DNA from 4 places in the Methylobacterium sp. J-118 genome. Region 2 is predicted to be linked to each of the others. Evidence: predicted binding sites of a transcription regulator. Region 2 holds the regulator's gene; each other region holds the start of a gene.
What was found. Region 2 encodes LexA, which represses DNA repair genes until DNA is damaged. Its sites were predicted from a motif close to TGTTCNNNNTGTGTTCNG; they were not measured.

Region 1 (5,090 bases), 2.1 Mb from region 2:
GCGCCCTCGCCGGTGACGGTGACCGCCTGGGAGATCGGGCGGGTGACCGAGACCAGCACCTGCGGCTGGATGGCCTTGCCGGCGAGTTCGTTCTCGATCAGGGACTGGACGTCCTGGGGGCGGCGGCCGGCGACCTTGATCCGGCCGGCATAGGGCACCGAGATGGCGCCGTCGCGCCCGACCGGCTGCTCGGGGATGAGGGCGGATTTGGAGCCGGCGGAGAAGCGGTCGGCGACCAGCGGCCCGGAGAACAGGCCGCCGGAGCCGGCCTCCCAGACCGAGACCGAGACCATGTCGCCGATGCCGATGACCGGCTCGGCCGACGACCGGTGGTCGCCGAAGGAGGCGAGCAGGCTGTCCAGCGGCCGTCCGCGCAGGGCCTCGACCACCGCGGGGGTGACGTCGATGATCTCGTAGCGCGCCAGCATCCCGCCATCCGGGGTGGCCACCTCCGCGCCCGCCTGGATCGCGCTCGCCGTCGGACCCGCCGCGGGCAGGTACGTGCAGCCCGACATCGCCGTGACGGCGAGCAGGACGAGGGGAAGTGTTCGCATCCAGATGTTGCCCATCGGTAGTGCAGAGCCCGTGCCTAGCCCATGGCGGCCCGGGTGTCCGTAGCGGGTGAGCCACACTCCGCCGGGGACGGCCGAGCTCGCGGTTTCATCCTCGCTAAGCACAGCTTTTTCGGGGCAGACGCCCGGAATCGACCGCGACGGCCTGACCGATCCGGCCCCGCCCGCCCCGGGATGATGGTGCGGTGGCCCGGTTTCCGGACGTCTGCAAGGCCCGGAACCGCCCCCGTCCGGCTCGGCGGCGCGATACGCCCATTTCCGGACAGCGCCTGATCCCCGGCGGTTCGCCAGAAAGAGCGTTCAAGCCCCACGGAGCGCCAGGCCCCTTCCGTGCGGGCCGCCGGCATCATGCGTCGCAGTCGGACACCACCATCATGGGAACAGAAGGTTTTTCCCCTCCCCGCACGGGCTACGGGCGACGCAGGTCAAGGCACGCGGCTCATGACGCAGCGCGACAGCCCTCCTCCCGTGCGGGAGAGGGGACCCGAGTCCCGCCGGTCTGACCGGCGAGCTCGCTGAGCCCTCAAACCTGTGCCGCCCGTAACCGCGAGGGGGAGAAGAGAGTGTCTCGGCCCGCGATGTGTGAATATCTTAGCCTCTGCGGGAGAGAGCGCGCGTCGCGTCGGCTTCGAGGCGGCGATCACCACTCAACGGGGCGCACCTGGGCGAAGGTCGCGAACGATGCCCGCATGGGGACGCTAATTGGTCTGGCTCACCGCGGTGCTGATCTGGTTGTAGACCCCGCTCATCCGGGTCGCGTAGAGGCGCAGGCTTCCGGCGGCGACTAGGAAGATCAGGGAGCCGATCAGGGCATACTCGATCGCCGTCGAGCCGCGCAGGTCGCGGGCGAACTGCATCATCGCGACGGCGGCCGCACTGGCACGGCCGGAGGGGGGCATCGATCGTGCGGCGCGCTGCTCCGCCCCGCGGCAGTTCGGTTCATGCATGATTGAAACCGTCCCCCACCGCGCTCCGCCGCCCCCGAGGCAACGCGGCCGATCCCCGTATTTACCCGACCCGCTATTGCCGCTGTCTTAAACCAGTCTCCGAAAGCGTATCCTTTCGGCAGGTTACGCCCGATTCCAACCCGGGATGGCGCGTCCGAAGGATCGGACGCGCCCTGAACCGGATCAGGCGTGGCCCGCCTTGTGCCGGAGATCGTCGATCCGCTTGGAAGCCTCGGCCTTGTCGAGGTCGGGGTCGAACGCCTTCGGCTCCTTGGCCTCCTCCGACAAGGTCTTCAGGTACGAAGCCTGGGCCCCGGTCATCGGCTCGCCGCCGGTGGTCCACTGATCGGGGTCCTTGATCTGGTTCGAGACGTCCTTGGGATCGGTCTTGGGATTCGCATCCGACTTTTCGGCGTGCTGGTCGGTCTTCGAAGCGGACTTCGCGGTGGACTGGGCCATGGTTCTCTGTTCCTGCAATGTTCTAACTCCCCGGGATGAACGCGCGGGTCCCGGGCCGGTTCCGGCCGACCCGCGGACCGCGCGGTTTCATGCAGCGGCCTTTCCTTCCCCGCCCCCGATCCTATTCATGATCCCCGGCGCCGGGTCGGCGCCTCGGAGCCACGGGGATCCGGAAGATGTCCCAGAGGGTGCAGACGCGCGAGACCGGACCGGCGACCGTGGGCGCGCAGGTGCTCGTGGTCATGGGCGTCTCCGGGTCCGGGAAGAGCACCGTCGCGGCGCTGATCGCCGAACGACTCGGCTGGCTGTTCGTCGACGGCGACAGTTTCCACAGCCCGGAGCACGTCGCGAAGATGCAGGCCGGCCGCGCCCTCGACGATGTGGATCGCGCGCCCTGGCTGGCGCGGATCGCGGTCTGGGTCCGGCAGAGGCTGGAGGCCGGGGAATCGGGGGTGGTGGTGTGTTCGGCCCTGCGCCGGGCCTACCGGGACGTCCTGACGGGCGGAAGCCGGCGGGTGCGCCTCGTCTATCTGGAGGGGGACAGGGCCCTGATCGCCGGGCGCCTCGCCGGGCGCCATGGGCATTTCATGTCACCCCTCCTCCTCGACAGTCAGTTCGCCGCGCTGGAGGTCCCCGGCCGCGACGAGCACCCGATCACCGTCGGCATCGCCGAGCCGCCCGCGGTGATCGCGGAGCGTATCGTGGCGCGGCTCGCGATAGAGACCCGCCCGCGGGCGGACGGGGAGTGAGCCGATGATGATGGGATCCGACAAGGACCAGGGAAAAACCCAAGGGATCGCCCTGGTGATCTCCGACGTCGACGGCACCCTGGTGACCGGCGACAAGCGCCTCACCCCCGGGACCGTCGCGGCCGTGGCGCGGCTGCGCGCGGCGGGCATCGGCTTCAGCATCGCCTCGGCGCGACCGCCGATCGGGCTGCGCGGCCTCGTCGCCGAGCTCGGCCTCGACCTGCCGATGGGGGCGTTCAACGGCGCCAGCGTGGTGCGGCCGGACCTGTCGATCCTCGAGGAGCGGACGATCCCGGAGGCCGCCGCGCGGGCGGCCCTCGACCGGCTCCTGGCGGAGGGGCTCGACGTCTGGGTCTTCGCCGAGGGCGCGTGGTGCCTGCGCGACCCGGACGGCCCCTATACCGACCTGGAGCGCCGCACGATCGGCGCGGAGCCCCGGGTCGTGGCCGATCTCGGCACGCTCACGGGCACGGCGGCCAAGATCGTCGGCGTGAGCCGCGACCCTGTCCATCTGGCGGCGTGCGAGGCGCGGATCGGGACCGCCCTGGCCGGGCGGGCCACCGTCCACCGCTCCCAGGCCTATTACCTCGACGTCACGCCGCCCGATCTCGACAAGGGCCGGTTCGTCGCCTGGATGAGCGCGCATCTCGGCATCCCGCCGGAGCGGATCGCGACCTTCGGCGATGCCGGCAACGATCGTCCGATGTTCGCCAACAGCGGCTTCTCGGTGGCGATGGGCAATGCCGAGGACGCCGTGAAGGCGGCGGCGCACGCCGTCACCGACGGCAACGACGCGGACGGCTTCGCCCACGGCGTCGCGCGCTTCATCCTTCCTTAACGCCCCGTCCCGGACGGTGGCGCCCGCTCGGGACGATGCCGGCGATGGGCCGCAGGTGCCCCCGGCGAATGACGCCGCCTGTGTCCGCCAGGGCACAGGGCGCGCCCGTACCCCGGCCGCCCACAGCTTGCCGAAGCGGGGCCGCTTTCCGGCCTCATTTCCCCGCGACCTAGCTTGACCACAGAGCAAGCAAGACCGGGTCTCGGAATGCATCGCCTTCTCCTGGCCGCCCTCCTCGCGGTCGTGCCGGCCGCCGCCTTCGGGCAGGCGGCGCACGACAACATCGACGCGTTGATCGAGCAGCAGGCCAAGGCGAACGGCGTTCCGGCAAGCTTCGTGCACGCGGTGGTCAAGCGCGAGAGCAACTACAATCCGCACGCCAAGGGCGGCAGTGCCCTGGGCCTCATGCAGATCAAGCACGCGACCGCACGCAGCCTCGGCTATACCGGCGACGCCGCGGGGCTCCTCGACCCGGCCACCAACCTCCGCTACGGCGTGGCCTATCTGGCGGGCGCCTACCGCACCGCCCAGGGCAATCTCAGCCAAGCCTATCAGTACTACAACCGCGGCTACTATTTCGCGGCCAAGCGGCAGGGCATCTCCACTGAAGTCGCGTCTGTTGTCGCCCCCGTGGCCGCCTCGGCGAGCGCCCTGGCGAGCCTGTTCGGCGGCGGCGTCGCGGATGCGGGCGCCCCGGCCCTGGCCTACGCCCCGACCGTCGCGGCGGTCGCGGCGCCGACCGAGGCGGTCGAGGTGCCGCTGCCCCCGCGCCGTCCCACCGCCCTGACCGGCACGATCCAGTTCGCAAGTCTGTCCGTCGAACCGGCAGCTTCGGCCTCGGTGGAGCCGGCGGCGCAGGTCCAGGCCGTCGAGGTGCCGCTCCCGCCGCGCCGGCCCGCCGGCTTCGGCGCCGGGGCCGCCGCGCCGGCCGAGATGGCGGAGCTGCGTCTCTCGCCCCCGGCCGAGGCCGTTCCCGGCCCGGCCGCGACGCCGACCGCCGCCTCGGCCCCGGTCGGCGAGACCGTCGAGGTGCCGCTGCCCCCGCGGCGGCCGACCCTTCAGATGCTGGCCGCCGCCGGTCCGCGGCGCGCGCTGGCCGGCGCGGCCCTGCAGGAGGCCACCGCCCTGCCGGTCGAGTAGCGCCGCACCCCGCCCCCCCCGCCGGCGCGATCCCGGATCGGGCGCGGAGGCGCTGCGCTGCCCACACAAGGATCATGCTCAAGCCTTGACCATCGCGGCGTTCCGCAACAGATAGACCGCGCCAGCAACGTGGTTGGATCGGTACGGCACGCGCCGCTGCCGGGTCGCAGCGGCCGGATACAGGTCGCGCAAGACAGATCTTTTGGGCAGGAATACGCGGGTCTCCGCGCGCAAGGTCGGGCCGCCTTCGTCCGGGCCGCGGAGCGCGATCGATCTCGAAGCGGTAGACATGCAGGGCACGGACTCTGCTTCCAGGCTGGCAGGAAAGCGGACGGCGCCATGACCGGCGTGGTGGAACAGGAATCTCTCTTTCTCACGGACCTCG
Region 2 (5,090 bases):
TGTACTGGCCCTCGGCCGCCAGCACCGTGGCCTCGCCCGTACGGAACCAGATCTCTTGCATGTCTCGACTCCACCTGATCGGAGCCCGCGGGAGACATCATCGCGCCGCCCGCGTCAATCGGGTCAGAGCAGGCCGATCCCGTCGAGCACGCCGACCATCGCGAAGGCGATCGTGAGGCCCGAGACGGCGTAGACCACCCACTTGTAGGCGCCGTCCACGCGCTTCCCCTCCGGCAGGGCCCGGGTGGCGAGCAGGATGAGGAGGCCGAGCGCGAGCGGCAGGAGCAGGGCGTTCATCACCTCGACCGCGATGTTGAGCGCCACGAGATTCGGCACGAGCTGCACGGACACCGCGCCGGCCGCCACCACCAGCGCGAAGGCGCCGTAGAAGGCCGGCGCCTCCCGGGGCGATTGCTCCAGGGAATGCGGCTTGCCCGTCACATCGCCAAAACCCCAGGCGAGGGCCAGGGCCACGACGTTCAGCGCCACGAAGGCCGCCGCGATGATCCCGACCCCGAACACCACCTGACCGAGCCACGGCCCGAGGGCCGGCGTGAAGGCCCCCGCGAGGTCGCCCACGGTCTGCAGACCGTCCTTCGTGCCCTGCCCGGCCTTGCCGATCGTGGCGGCCGCCGCGATCAGGATCGCGCCCATCACGCATTGCGAGATCACCGCGCCCAGGAGCGTGTCGAGCCGCGAGCGCCTGGCGTGGTCCCAGCCGAGGCCTTTGTCGACGATCGCCGATTGCTGGTAGAAGATCATCCACGGCATGATCACCGCGCCGATATTGGCGGCGATCAGGACTCGGTACTGGCCGTCGCCGAGCGGCATGTGGGCGAAGGATGCCACGATCGCCCCCGGATCCGGCCGCGCCGCCACGGCGAGCCCGATGAAGACCAGCTCGAACAGGCCGACCGCGATCGCCACCCTCTCGACCCGCCGGTAGCTCCCGGTGAACACGAGGCCGAGCAGCAGGGCGGCCGGCAGGCCGAGGCTCACGAGCCGCGGCACCCCGAACAGGTCGCCGATGCCGGCGATGCCGGAGAATTCCGTGACGATGGCGCCGATCCCGGCGACCACGAGGCCGCCAAAGGAAATCCAGGCCCAGACCGGCCCGTAATGCGCCCGGATCAGCTCGCCGTGGCCGCGGCCGGTGGCGGTCCCGAGCCGCACCGTCAGCTCCTGGACGACGTAGAGGATCGGCACCAGCAGGATCTGCAGGAGCAGCAGCGAGTAGCCCCAACGGGCGCCGCTCTGGGCCGCCGTGATGAGGCTTCCGACATCGGTGTCGGCGAGCATCACCACGAGTCCGGGGCCCGCAGTCTTGAGGAACGCCGCGAGGCGGGGCAGGGAAGCGCTTGGCACGGCTCGGGAACAGTCCCGGGCCGGGGCAGTTCCGGCGGGAGCCTGCGGCGTTTTCCCGGGGCGCACCGGGAGGGTTGAGCGATGGCGGAGAGCGCGGAACGGGGGCCGGGCTGGAGCCTGCAGGCGAGCGCCGTGCCCGAGGGGGTGCGGCTGGAACTCGCCCTGTCGGATCTCGGGGGCGGGCCGGTCACCGCCGCGATCGTGCTGGACCGGGCCGAGGCCCGGGCCTTCGCGCGCGCCCTGCTGGCGGCGGCCGGCGACGCCACCGAGCGCACCTTCCCGAAGCCGGATGCCTGACGCATCCCCCCGGCACCGGTGTCCCGGCCGGCGGGTCAGGGACGCCGGACCCCTCCGGCCCGGCGGATCAGCGCTGGGCGGGGCCCGGATTGCGGCCGGGCAGGCGCGGCACCACCGTGCCCCGCCTCTCGACCGGCGCGTCGCAGGCATAGGCGAACTCGGTCTTCAGCGGATCGAACACGGTCTCGCCGGTGACCCGGCACTCCTCCCGCACGGTCTCGTCGAGATAGGCGCGGGCGGCGGTGCGGAAGCGCTTGACCCGGGTCGCCTCCGGCTCGGGATCGATCCGGACCTCGCTCAGGTTGCAGCCGGCATATTCGCGCAGGGCGTTCGAGACGATCAGCATCCGGCGCAGCTGCCGGTTGTCGTAGACCTCGTAGGGCTCCTTGCAGCCGATCGTCACCACCTGGGGGGTGAGCGCCACGTAGTTCCGCGAGATGTACGAGAAGCCGGTGGTGCAGCCGGCGAGTGCCGAGCCCAGGAGGGCGACGCCCAGGGCGAAACGGATGGACCCTGGCGCCGCGAGCTGTCGCATCCTCGTCATTCCCAGCCCGATACCGACCCGCCGCCGGAGCCGCCGGTCTTGTCCGGCGGGGCGCCCGGGTGCATTGAAACGGCTCCGCTTGTGCCGTCAATGCGTTTGTGCCCCGCCTCTGCCGCCGGGACACGAGCGTGGCCGTATTACGCTTGCGGAACACTTGCGGAACGTTTAACGTGTTCGCGATTTGTTTCAGCGGCCGCCCCGGGGCGGTCCGCCAAGCCGCGAGGCCCCCTTCGATGCTCACGCGCAAGCAGCTGGACCTTCTGCGGTTCATCCAGAGCCGCATGCAGGAATGCGGCGTTCCCCCGTCCTTCGACGAGATGAAGGACGCCCTCGACCTGAAGTCGAAATCGGGCATCCACCGGCTGATCACGGCCCTGGAGGAGCGCGGTTTCCTGCGCCGCCTCCCGAACCGGGCGCGCGCCATCGAGGTGATCCGCATCCCCGAGAGCCTGCACCAGTCGCCGACCCCGGCCCCCGCCCCCGAGCCGCGCCGCTTCACCCCGAGCGTGGTCGAGGGCGGCAAGTCCAGGCAGCCGTCCCAGCCGTCCCAGCCGGCGGCGACCCGGATGATCGACGACGGCGGCCGGGCCATCTCGATCCCCGTGATGGGCCGGATCGCGGCGGGTACGCCGGTCTCGGCGATCCAGAACCAGAGCCACGCCATCACCCTCTCCCCGGACTTCCTGGCCGGGGGCGAGCACTACGCCCTGGAGGTGCGCGGCGATTCGATGGTCGAGGCCGGAATCCTCGACGGCGACCTCGTGGTGATCCGCAAGCAGGACACCGCCAATACCGGCGACATCATCGTGGCGCTGATCGACGACGAGGAGGCGACGCTCAAGCGCCTGCGGCGCCGCGGCTCCTCGATCGCCCTCGAGGCCGCCAACCCGGCCTATGAGACCCGCGTGCTCGGTCCCGACCGGGTCCAGATCCAGGGCCGGCTCGTCAGCCTCGTGCGCCGCTACTGAAGCGGTTCCGCCGGGGCGTCGGCCGGGGCTTGCGGCACTTCGGATGAGGCCATGCCGCCGGTTCCCTCGGCGGGGGGATCCGCCCCCGGCTCGGAGCCGGCCGGCGGTGCCGCCCGCGGACGCCAGGGCAGCGACCGTCCGTCGCCGCGGGCCGCGCGCATCGTGAACCCGCCCCCGTCGACGCGCAGGGCGACGGCGCCGTGCGCCGCCAGGACCCGGCGGTCGATCACCAGCGGCCCCGTGCAGGTCGGCGGCGCCGTGAGACTCGTGATCACCACCGCGGCCCGGGCGCAATCCTCGGGGAAGGCGCGCCGGTCCCGGATCAGGGCCACCGCCCGTCCGTCCGGCAGAAGCGTCGTACAGCCGAGCCGGTCGCAGCGGCCGCCGGGCCCCGCTCTGGCCGCCCGGTCGGGCCGGCGCCCGTCGCCATCCGCCTTCAGCCATTGTTCCAGCACGAAGCCGGAGGGGCTGCCGAGGGCGGCCAGGCGGCCGTCCGGCCCCCGCACCGCCGCGCCCCAGCCCTGCCGGTCGACGTAGAGGTCCTGCCGGTCCGGAAGGGCCGCGAGGCCGAGCCCGAGCAGGAGGGGCGGCACGGCGAGCCAGCGCAGCCGCGAGGCCGGGAGCGTCGCCAGCAGCAGGCCCGCCGTCATCGCGGCCAGGGCGCCGGTGCCGAAGGCCGGCAGCACCACGGTCGCCCGCTCGAACCCGGCGATCCACGCGGAGATCGCCAGCATGCCGCCGACCGCCTGCCCCATCAGCCACCAGACCGGCCGGTCGAGGGCGAAGGGATAGGCCAGGATCCCGATGACCGCGGACGGCATCACCACCAGCGAGACCAGCGGCAGGGTCAGTGCGTTGCCGACGAGGCCGAACGGCTGGACCGTCTGGAAATGGTAGGTGGCGAAGGGCGCGGTGGCGACCTGCGCCACCAGGGTCGTCGCCAGGGTGCCGGTGACCGCCGACAGCCCGGTGCCGACGAGCCGGCCGATCCGCCCCGCCCCGGGCCGGACGAAGAGGCGCCCGTCGATCAGCCGCGCGCAGGCGATCAGCCCGGCCACCGCCCCGAACGACATCTGGAAGCTGGGGCCGAGCAGGCCTTCGGGCTCCCGCGCCAGGGCGATCAGGGCGGCCAGCGCGAGGTTGCGCATCGACAGGGCCGGCCGGTCGGCGAGGATCGCGCCCAGCATGATCAGGGTCATGATCAGCGAGCGCTCGGCGGCGATGTCCCAGCCCGAGAAGGCGCAGTAGGCGCTCACCCCCACCATGGCGAAGCCGGCTGCGATCTTCTTGATCGGCCAGAACAGCGCGCAATGGGGGACCAGGGCGAGGGCGGCCCGGACCAGCCAGAAGACGACGCCGGCGGCCAGCACCATGTGGAGACCCGAGATCGAGACCACGTGGTAGATGCCGGCGGCGCGCAGCGCATCGTTGGTGGCCGGGCCGATCAGCCCGCGCTTGCCCGTCACCAGGGCGGCCGCCACCGCCCCCGCCTGGCCGCCCTCGGCCCCCGCGATCCGGCGGGTCAGCGCGTTGCGGGCCTCGTCCAGCAGGGCGGCGAGGCGCAGGCGCAGGGGCGGCGGCTCCACGGGTGCCCGGACCGTGACCGCGCCGACCAGGGAGCCCACCGCGCCGATGCCCTGGAAATAGGCGTCCCGGGCGAAGTCGTAGCCCCCCGGCCGGGCCGCCTCCGGGGGTGGCAGCAACCGGGCGGTCGCCGCGATGGACTCCCCGGGCCGCGGGATCGGCGTCTTGCGGAACGAGACCCGCACCCGGGCCGGCCGCAGCTCCGGCGCGAGCCCGGCAAAACTCTCCACCCGGATCACCAGCCGGGCGCCGACCTCGCGCTCGTCCAGCGCCTCGACCATGCCGGTGAGCGGCCCGATGGTGGTCCGGGCCAGGATCGGCGCGTCCACCTG
Region 3 (5,090 bases), 320 kb from region 2:
ATGGTATCCTCCAGCCGCTCCGTGCCCGGCATGCCAGCATCAAGGAAGGCGTGACCTCGGTGCACGTTCAGGCGGTGCCTGACGACGACATCGTGCGCCAGTTCGTTTACGCGCTGAAGGCCCCACAGAAGGTCTACCGCACCGTCTTTTTGCGGACCGTTTCACGCGATCAGCCGCTGACCGGCTTCGACACCCGGGCGTGGCGGATCAAGAAGGATTGGCTACGTACCGGTCAGCGGGTTCGCCTGCTCGACGTCATGGCCGGCCGCACCCTCGACGGACTCCTCTTCGGCAACCGCGAGGGGACCGCGCTCGCTAATGCAATCCGGGATGAGGCGCTGAAGCAGTTTCGAGCCTGGAAACAGCGGCAGCCCTGGTCGCGGCGATGAAGGGTGGCGTGAGGTTGATAGCGCCGTCCTTATCACGATGTGCTCGCCATCGAGCGGTCCGAGATACGTGTTCGATGGATGAGAGGCACGGCCAGGGGTTTTACCTCAGCCCTTTGCTTCTCCCTCGCTACAGCAGGAATAGCTCTATTCGGCAAAGCTCAGCCGTTAAAAAACGAACCCCCGCTCGCTGCGACGACGAGCAACGCGGGGGTTCGTTAGATGATCATGAGTTAGAAGTTAAATTTTCCAGAGTCGTAATTTCGATCGAACCCATCACGTAAATGTGATCTAGCTCTTCTTGGACCTTATCGGTCAATCATGGACGAGTTTAAACAACCTAAATCTTGTTTGTAAATTTGACGCGGCAGAATTTTGGTTGCTTGTAGTGGCCTCCATCAACTGGAGACGAACTATGACTGACTTAAAATCATACATATCTCGCTACGAATCATTCGAAATTTGTCGCCGAGCAGCCAGCCGCACTATGGAGCGTTTAGAGAAAAACAGGGGCCGAGCCGCTCAAGGGATCCTCGAGCGTTTGAAACTCTGCCGAAAGGACAACCGATGCTTCTCTGGGGTTTGCCCGGTGTGCGCAAGGCGGTATCGGCTGCGGCTCCTCGCGCAAGCAGAGCATGTCCTTGGGGAGAATGATCCGTGGGTCCAATTGTGGTGGACTCCGCCCAGTGCATTAGTGGCAAAAGGCTTGCTCGTCGATTTTGATCTTGGAAGACTACTCGATCAGCAAAAGCAAGCTTTGCTCGAATCGATGCCCAATGCAATCGCAATCGGTGGCATCGATATTTCCTTAGGAACTAGAGGTAGCATCGCTGCAATATGGCGGGTTTCTAGTTGTGTGCTCGTTTCTGGTTCAATCAGTCAAGAGGCGTTCGACCGGCTCACCCATACGTTCCGACCCGGTAGCACCTCCTGTCATTCGTTCAGTATTGAACCGGTGCTAAATCAACCTCATATGCTTTCTTACGTCTTCAAGCACCGCATCTTCGCTCGAACTTACGACCAACATATGTCAGCCGAGAGACGGCCGAAATTCAATACCTTACATCCGTCTTTCGCCGACGAGGCGGATCTATTCCAAGAACGATGGCCCTTGTGGAACCGGTTACTCCTTCACAATGTGAGCTCGGGCAAGGATCCTCATCGGCCTACGTTGCGCCGGCTCATCTAACCGGAACGTGCCTGCACTTGGTGGGACTCAGCCCCGCCAAGTGCTTGACGCAAAAGTCCGATTTAGGAAATTTTGCCCTTGGCTTTGCCCCATCCGTGCGTTTGATACAGATCCATTCGAGTGCCCAATCGTAACTAGAAGAAGCTTCTTCGCTTTAGAGTGTTGGGCGCGAGGGCGTTGCGGCTTCTCACTCAGCGCGATTGCGCGCGAACCCTTTTTAGAACAAAATACGAACAGGCTGCCATGTGCAGCGGGCGCCTCCGCGGATAGCGAGATGTCACCTCCGAGTTCCAGCCGCACGCTGTTCTTCTTCGAGAAGCCCTCGGCCATGCGGCAGCTGCAGCGCTTTTTCCGCTCGCCGAACACCGTTTGCGTGGCCGCCGAGGGGCACCTGCTATCGGCCGAGGAGCCGGGTAGCATCCGGCCCGAGTGGAAGCTATGGCGCTTCGAGGCGCTGCCCATCAAGCTCGCCACGATCCCGGTCAGCTGCGGCACCAATCGGTCCGGCCAGTCGCACGAGCCGAAGATCGCCGCAATCCGACAGGCGCTGAGCGGCGTCGAGCGCGTGATCATCGCGACCGATCCCGGGCGAGAGGGCTCCATGATCGCCTGGGAGGTGCTGGAGCATCTGGGCTGGCGCGGCCGCGTCGACCGGCTCAAGCTCGGCGCGCTCGACGACGTCTCGATCCGGCGCGCCTTCGCAGCCCTGGCCAAGGAGCCGGGCTCAGGCGAGCGCGACTACGCCGCCTACCTTGAGGCACTCTGTAGGCAGTACGAGGATTACCACCTTGGCCTGAACGGCACGCGGGCCATCTCGCTGCGCCTGCGCCCGCCCGCCTTCCGGGAGCCCTGGCGCTTTGGCGGCGTGCAAACGCCGACCCTCGCCATCCTGGCCGACCTGGAGGAGCGGATCCGCTCCTTCGTGCCGCAGGACTTCTTCAAGGTCGCGCTGCACCTGACCACCCAGTCCGGTGCCGAACTGACCCTGTGGCACGCCCCGAAGGATCGGATCTTCGACCCGGCCGTCGCAGAGACGATCCGAACTGCCGCCGCAGCGTGGTCGGGCCCTCTGGCGGTCGAGCACAAGGACGTGCGCCGCACACCGCCCCGTCTGTTCTCGAAGGACACCTTGGCGCGGCGCTGCGCCAAGCGGTTCGGCTGGGATCCGCAGCACACGGCCGGGCTCGCCCAGGAGCTGTACGATCAGGGCTACTTCAGCTACCCGCGCACCGAGTCCGAGTACCTGCCGGAGGGGCAGGCGGGTGATGCCGCTGCGATCGTCACCGCCATCGCGACCGAGCTGACCGATGTGCGTGACGTCATCCCGGGAGGCGAGGCGCCCCTGATCCGACGCGGGGCGAAGGGCCACTACGTCAAGGACCCGGGCGAGCATCACGCCATCGTGCCCCTACGCAAGGTGCCGGAACGCGGCCGTCTCACCGCCGAGCAGTTCCGGTTGTGGGAGCTCGTCGCGAAAGCCTTTCTCGCCGCCCACTTGCCCGACGGCATCGACGCCCGCACGAGCGTTACCGCCGAGGTCGGAACGCCGCTGGGCGCGAAGCGGTTTGCCGTGTCGGGCAGCGTCATCCGCGCCCCGGGCTGGCGTGCGATCTACGGCAGCGAAGCCGAACTCGAAGCGGACGTCGTACCCGGCAAGGCCAAGCGAGAGGCCGAGGCCACGTCCGCGCGTCTGCCACTTGTGAACGACGGGGAGGGCGCATCGGCCACGGGCGCGGATGTCGCCACCGCGATGACCGAGCCGCCGCGACGCATCACTCGAGGCGAGCTGCCGGTGGTGATGGGTCGGCTGATCGACCAGGTCGATGATCCGGCGGTCAAGCGCGCCCTGGAGAACCCGGTCAACCCGAACGAGCCTAAGGGCCTCGGCACGGCCGCCACCCGCGACACGATCCTGCCCAAGCTCCTGAAGAGCCGCTACATCACCCTGGCCAACGGCAAAGACCCGGCCATCGAGGTGACCGAGGTCGGGCTGGCCTTCATGATTGCGGTGCGGCGTGTATTTCCGACCTACGGTGACCCGGTCGGACGCGCCCTGTTCGAGGCGGAACTGGCCGAGATCGGTCGTGCGGCCACGCGTGCCGTGGCCGTCGAGCGCGCGAACGCCTTCCGACAGCGCACGCGCGCGCGCCTCGATGAGCTGATCGCCGCGATCGCGAACTCGCCCGTCGTCAGCCTCGATCCGAGCCTGATCCCGCTCAGTCAGGCCGACAACCGGCCGCCGACGCCGGCCATGGTGTCGTTTGCGGTTAGCTTGGCGGAGAGAAGGGGTGTGAAGCTGCCGCGCGGCTGCAAGAGCAACATCAGCATGTGCCGGTCTTTTCTCGACACCCACGCCGGGCCACGCGTACCTCAGGATGGCGACGCCGACCGATCGGGCGACCACCGGACTCCGAGCGCGGCGATGCTCAAGTACGCACATAGCCTGGCCGAGCAGTGTGGCATCATCTGCCCGCGGGAGGCTGAGACCGGCTTTGACGCGTGCCGGCGCTTCCTCGACGCGCACGCCGTGCGGCCGCAGCGTGAAGCGGAGACGCCGAGTTCCGGCGCAGTCAAAGCCAGGGAGCCTGCCGGGCGCAGCAAGCGGCAAGGCAGGGCGGCACCGGCGCCGAGACAGGCAGCCACTCGACGTCCAGCCTGAGGGGACCGGCGGAAGGTCGATGCCTGAGCGCCGTCAGTCCTTCGGTGTTTTGGCGGGATCATCACCGCCCGGCTGGTCAGTGCCCTGACCCGGCCGTTCAGTCTTCTCGTATGGCCCGTCTGCTTGCGGGCGTCCTCGATCAGGTCTTCAGCCACGTCGCGGTCGCGCTCACGGTCCATCGGCTCATCTGCCTCGCCTGGCGGATCTCAAGGTGCGCCCGGCTCGATCGATAGAAGTGACGCTGATGCCGATTGGCTCCCATTGACGATCACGCCGCAATCAAGACCGCTCAGAGAGCCGACAAGCGGCCGTTCCTGACGACCAAAAAAGATCGGAGGCCGGCATCGCAGCGAATAGCAACCATTAGCTTCGCCCCATTGGCGTAGTACGCCCGGGTGGGCTCACCTTGACAAATAGGAATATAATCTGATAGCTGAGCTTGGGCCGCCGCTTCGTGGCCTTCGTTGAGGGCCGCCATGAGGCACCCACCACTAACCCTGAAGCCGAGCTGCCTAGCGCCACCGCCGGGCCTTCTGCATCGGCCTCAGCCATTCGCAACCATCCCGAGGGGGTCTCATCAGAGGCCCCCTTCGCATTTCTGGAGCATTCTATGACCGCAGCCACCGCTACGAAGCCGAAAGGCGCACTCCCCCCAGCAGAGAGCCCGCTCGCCAAGCCGGTACCGGCCCTCATCGTTTTCGGACTCGACAAGGGCGGCAAACCTCACGCGGCATGGTTTCCCACCCCGGATGTGAGCCTCGCTACGAAGGCTGCTGAGACGATAGGGTTCCGCGCACTCGTGTTGTGCGACGACGCTCAGCGCTCGGCCGCCGCTGAACTGCCTCGAGGCCGGGTC
Region 4 (5,090 bases), 4.9 Mb from region 2:
CGTCCGTCATGATGATCACCTTGTCGTAGCGCAGGTCGGTCTCGCGGAAGGCCGATCCGGTCCCGCAGCCGAGCGCCAGGGTCAGGTCCGAGATCAGCTGGTTGGCGCCGAGCTTGTCCCGGGAGGCCGAGGCGACGTTCAGGATCTTGCCGCGCAGCGGCAGGATCGCCTGGGTGGCCCGGTCGCGGGCCTGCTTGGCCGAGCCGCCGGCGGAATCGCCCTCAACGATGAAGATCTCGGAACCCGCGGTGCCGGCGGCCGAGCAATCCGCCAGCTTGCCGGGCAGCCGCAGCTTGCGGGTCGCGCTCTTGCGGGCGACCTCCTTCTCCTGGCGGCGGCGCAGACGCTCCTCGGCCCGGTCGATCACCCAGTCGAGGAGCTTGTTGGCCTGGGCCGGGGAGGCGGCCAGCCAATGGTCGAAGGCGTCGCGCACCGCCGTCTCGACGATGCGCTGTGCCTCGACGGTGGCGAGCTTGTCCTTGGTCTGGCCCTGGAACTCGGGCTCGCGGATGAACACCGACAGCATCGACGCGCAGGTCGCCATCACGTCGTCGGTGGTCACCGCCATCATGCGCTTGGCCTGGTTCACGCGCTCGGCGTGCTCGCGTAAGGCCCGCAGCAGGGCGACCCGCAGGCCGGCCTCGTGGGTGCCGCCCTCGGGCGTCGGGATGGTGTTGCAGTAGGAATGCGAGAACCCGTCCTCGGCGACCATCCAGGCCACCGCCCATTCCAGGGAGCCGTGCGAGCCCGGTTTGGTGATCTTGCCGGAGAACATCACGTCGGTGACGAGGTCCTTGCCGTCGATGTCCCGGGCCAGGTAGTCGCGCAACCCGTCAGGGAAGCGGTGCACGGCCTCGGCCGGCACGCCCTCCAGCCCTTCGAGCAGGGCAGGGGCGCAGCGCCAGCGGATCTCGACGCCGCCGAACAGGTAGGCCTTGGAGCGCGCCATCTTGAACAGGCGGCGCGGATCGAACTTCAGCGAGCCGAAGATCTGGGCGTCGGGATGGAAGCGGACCCGCGTGCCACGGCGGTTCTGCACCCGGCCGACCAGCTCCAGCGCGCCCTGCGCGTGGCCGCGCGAGAAGGTCTGGCGGTACAGGGTCTGATTGCGGGCGACCTCGACCTCCAGGAGATCCGACAGGGCGTTGACCACCGAGATGCCGACGCCATGCAGACCGCCGGAGGTCTCGTAGACCTTCGAGTCGAACTTACCCCCGGCATGCAGCGTCGTCATGATGACTTCGAGCGCGGACTTGCCTGGAAATTTCGGGTGCGGGTCCACCGGGATGCCGCGGCCGTTGTCGGTGACCACCAGGATCCCGGATTCCTCCAGCTCCACCTCGATGAAACTGGCATGGCCAGCCACCGCCTCATCCATGGAATTGTCGATCACCTCGGCGAAGAGGTGGTGCAGCGCCCGCTCGTCGGTGCCACCGATATACATGCCGGGCCGGCGCCGGACCGGCTCCAGCCCCTCCAGCACCTCGATGTCGGAGGCCGTATAGCCGGCCTCGGGCTCGGCCGCCGCGATGGCCGGCACCGAGGCCGAGGCGGCCAGGCGCCGTCGCGGCTCGGGCAAACGGGCGGCGGGGGTGGCCGCCTTCCCACCCGGCCCCAACAGGTCGCGCGCCGGGTCGCTCACGCGCGGCCTCCGCGGGCGCGGCCCATCGGCCGGCTCGATCTCACGCGGACTGTTATGCGGTCGTGGAGCATGCGCCTTCATCCCCGCACGATAGCGGAACAAAACAGAAACATCAAAGCCGTCCGCCCCGGGGCGACGCGGCGGCACCATCGCATGCTGCGGCGCCGCGAGCGAGGGGCAGAGGGGCAACGGCGCTTCCGAACGCGCCGCCGGCCGTCATCGCGACGTTGCACAATGATGGGTTAAGGTTTTCCCGTGACGCGCACGATCAATCTCAGCAGATCGCCACCGGAACGGTTCGAAATGGTCGACGTTATTGGCGGAGACAGAACTTGACCGTGGTCAGGGAGCCGCAGTCGATGACCAATGCCGCGATCGAGGCCCGCCGCCTCACCCTGATCCGTTTCGAGCACGCGGCCGGCGCCGCCTTCGGGTGCGAGGACGAGGCGGCCGGTGTACAGCCCGCCCGGGCCTTCGTGACCGCCACGACCCTCGCGCTGGGCACTCTGGCGACCGCGGTGGTGGCCACCCTCAGCTACCTCGTCTGACCTGAGCCGGACCCGCCGGCTCAGGCGGTCCCCGACTTCTTCGCGGGCGCCTTCTTGGCCGCCGGGCGCTTCGCGGTTGCACTCTTCGCCGTCCCCGCGCCCGCAGCGGGTTTCTTGGCGGCGGTTTTTTTCGCCGCCGGCTTCTCGCCGCCCGTCGCCCGTGCGGACGTCTTCCGCGCCGATCCGCGCTTGGCCGGCTTGCCACCCCCCGCAGCACGCTTGGCATTCACCAGGGCGATCGCCTCGTCCAAGGTCAGAGCCTCGGCCGCCATCGTCTTCGGAAGCGTGGCGTTCACCTCGCCGTCCGTGACGTAGGGGCCGTACTTGCCGGCCTTGACCACCAGGTCGCGCCCGCTGGCGGCGTCCTGGCCGAGGGGACGACCCGGATCGGCAGCCGGGCGGCCACGGCCGCCGCCCTGCTCCTTGGCGACGATCAGGTCGATGGCGCGGTTACCGCCGATCTCCAGCACGTCGTCGTCCTTGCCGAGATTGGCGTAGGTCTTCCCGTGCTGCACGTAGGGCCCGAACCGGCCGAGATTGGCCAGGATCGGCTCACCGGTCTCGGGGTGGCGCGCCACCTCCCGGGGGAGGGCGAGCAGGGCCAGGGCCTTGTCGAGGCCGACCTCGGACGGCGAAAGCCCCTTGGGCAGCGACGAGCGCTTCGGCTTGGCCGCGTCCTTCTCGGTGGAAGCCTCGCCCAGTTGCACGAACGGGCCGAACCGCCCGTCGCGGAGCGTCACCGGCAGGCCGGTCGCGGGATCGCTGCCCAGCACCCGGACGCCCGGCTGGCCACCCTCGGCGGACGAACCGTCGCCGTCGCCATCGACACCCGAGGCCGAGAGCTGGCGGGTGAACTTGCACTCCGGATAGTTCGAGCAGCCGATGAAGGCGCCGAACTTGCCGAGCTTCAGCGAGAGTTGGCCGGCGCCGCAGGTCGGGCAGGTGCGCGGGTTCGAGCCGTCGCCCTTGTCGGGGAAGATGTGCGGGCCGAGGAGACCGTTCAGCGCCTCCAGCACGTCGGTGACGCGCAGCTCCTTGGTCTCGCCGATCGCCGCGGAGAAATCGCGCCAGAAATCGCGCAGCACCGCCCGCCAGTCGATCTCGGCGTTGGAGACCCGGTCGAGCTGCGCCTCCAGATCGGCGGTGAAGTCGTACTCGACGTAGCGCCGGAAGAAGCTCTCCAGGAAGCCCGTGACGAGCCGCCCCTTGTCCTCCGGCTGGAGCCGTTTCTTCTCGATCTTGACGTACTCGCGGTCCCGGAGCGTCTGCAGCACCGCCGCGTAGGTCGAGGGCCGGCCGATGCCGAGTTCCTCCATGCGCTTCACGAGGCTCGCCTCGGAGTAGCGCGGCGGCGGCTCGGTGAAATGCTGGGTCGAGGCGATGCGCTCGCGGGTCAGCGGGTCGCCGGCCTTCATCGGCGGCAGGCGGCGGCTCTCCTCGTCCTCCTCGTCGTCCTTGCCCTCCTGATAGAGCGCCAGGAAGCCGTCGAACTTCACCACCTGGCCGGTGGCACGCAGGTCGATCTGACGGGGGCCGACCTTCGCCGTGACGTCCACGGTGGTGCGCTCCAGCTCGGCCGATTCCATCTGGCTCGCCATGGTGCGCGTCCAGATCAGCTCGTAGAGCTTGGCCTGCTCGGACTCCAGGTGGCGCGCGACCATCTTGGGCAAGCGGCCCATATCGGTCGGCCGCACGGCCTCGTGGGCCTCCTGGGCGTTCTTGGCCTTAACGCTGTACTTGCGCGGCACGTCCGGCACGTAGCGGTCGCCGAACTCCTTGGCGACGACCCGGCGGGTGTCCTGGATCGCCTCCGGCGCCATGTCGACGCCGTCGGTCCGCATGTAGGTGATGATGCCGACCGTCTCGCCGCCGACATCCACCCCCTCGTAGAGGCGTTGGGCGACCCGCATGGTCTGGGCCGGCGCCATCCCGAGTTTCCGCGATGCTTCCTGCTGGAGCGTGGAGGTGGTGAAGGGCGGCTGTGGATGGCGCTTGGCGGGCTTGGCCTCGACGCTGGCCACCTGGAAGGTCGCGAGTTCGAGGTCGCGCTTGAATGCCGCGGCCTCCTCGCCCGTCCCGACATCGAGACGCTGGATGCGCTTGCCGTCCGCCCCCACGAGGCGGGCCTCGAAGGTCCCGCCCGCCGCGGTCGTCAGGGTGGCGATGAGCGTCCAGTACTCGCGCGGCTTGAACCGCTCGATCTCCATCTCGCGCTCGACCACGAGGCGGAGCGCCACGGACTGCACGCGCCCCGCCGAGCGGGCGCCCGGGAGCTTGCGCCACAGGACCGGCGAGAGGTTGAAGCCGACGAGATAGTCGAGCGCCCGGCGCGCCAGGTAGGCGTCGACCAGGGCCTGATCGATCTCCCGGGGCTTGCGCATCGCCGCCTCGACCGACGACTTGGTGATGGCGTTGAAGGTGACGCGCTCCACCGGGATGCCCTTGAGCGCCTTGCGGGCGTTCAGGGCCTCAAGGACGTGCCAGGAGATCGCCTCGCCCTCGCGGTCCGGGTCGGTCGCCAGGATCAGCTTGTCGGCGCCCTTGACCGCCTTGACGATCTCGCTGACGCGGCTGGCGCCCCGGTCGGCCAGCTCCCAGACCATGTGGAAATCCTGCTCGGGATCGACCGAGCCGTCCTTGGCCGGCAGGTCGCGGATATGCCCGAAGGAGGCGATGACTTCATAGTCGCGGCCGAGATACTTATTGATCGTCTTGGCTTTGGCCGGCGACTCGACGACGACGACTTTCATTCAGACCTCTGCCCCTCGACGGAGCCTGGCGCGACGGACGAATTCTGTTCGAAATTCGCGTGGGACGTTTGCCCGCCGTCGGGCCGGGGCCGCGCGCCGGGGACAAGTGGGTTACGGGGGACGGGTTGTCAAATGGCGGGGGTGACGCAA

Region 1: a site for LexA is predicted at 1,986-2,003, ahead of AC3IF3_RS14445 (DUF3072 domain-containing protein). Genes of this name have one in related genera too.
Region 3: a site for LexA is predicted at 1,794-1,811, ahead of AC3IF3_RS23240 (type IA DNA topoisomerase). Genes of this name have one in related genera too.
Region 4: a site for LexA is predicted at 1,737-1,754, ahead of parE (DNA topoisomerase IV subunit B). Genes of this name have one in related genera too.

The regions. Positions count from the first base shown of each region.
Region 1 covers NZ_JBYQFA010000001.1:2,990,066-2,995,155, reverse strand. Annotated here, with positions in the region: gene AC3IF3_RS14455 (polysaccharide biosynthesis/export family protein) at 1-554, opposite strand, end outside; gene AC3IF3_RS14450 (Flp family type IVb pilin) at 1,271-1,519, opposite strand; gene AC3IF3_RS14445 (DUF3072 domain-containing protein) at 1,703-1,978, opposite strand; gene AC3IF3_RS14440 (gluconokinase) at 2,155-2,727, shown strand; gene AC3IF3_RS14435 (Cof-type HAD-IIB family hydrolase) at 2,732-3,565, shown strand; gene AC3IF3_RS14430 (transglycosylase SLT domain-containing protein) at 3,773-4,705, shown strand; gene AC3IF3_RS14425 (helix-turn-helix transcriptional regulator) at 5,045-5,090, shown strand, end outside.
Region 2 covers NZ_JBYQFA010000001.1:5,058,731-5,063,820, reverse strand. Annotated here, with positions in the region: gene fae (formaldehyde-activating enzyme) at 1-61, opposite strand, end outside; gene AC3IF3_RS24795 (NRAMP family divalent metal transporter) at 124-1,365, opposite strand; gene AC3IF3_RS24790 (hypothetical protein) at 1,447-1,662, shown strand; gene AC3IF3_RS24785 (hypothetical protein) at 1,730-2,197, opposite strand; gene lexA (transcriptional repressor LexA) at 2,440-3,174, shown strand; gene AC3IF3_RS24775 (ComEC/Rec2 family competence protein) at 3,168-5,090, opposite strand, start outside.
Region 3 covers NZ_JBYQFA010000001.1:4,740,946-4,746,035, forward strand. Annotated here, with positions in the region: gene AC3IF3_RS23235 (hypothetical protein) at 1-389, shown strand, start outside; gene AC3IF3_RS23240 (type IA DNA topoisomerase) at 1,850-4,234, shown strand; gene AC3IF3_RS23245 (hypothetical protein) at 4,845-5,090, shown strand, end outside.
Region 4 covers NZ_JBYQFA010000001.1:186,360-191,449, reverse strand. Annotated here, with positions in the region: gene parE (DNA topoisomerase IV subunit B) at 1-1,642, opposite strand, end outside; gene AC3IF3_RS00945 (hypothetical protein) at 1,981-2,190, shown strand; gene topA (type I DNA topoisomerase) at 2,211-4,940, opposite strand.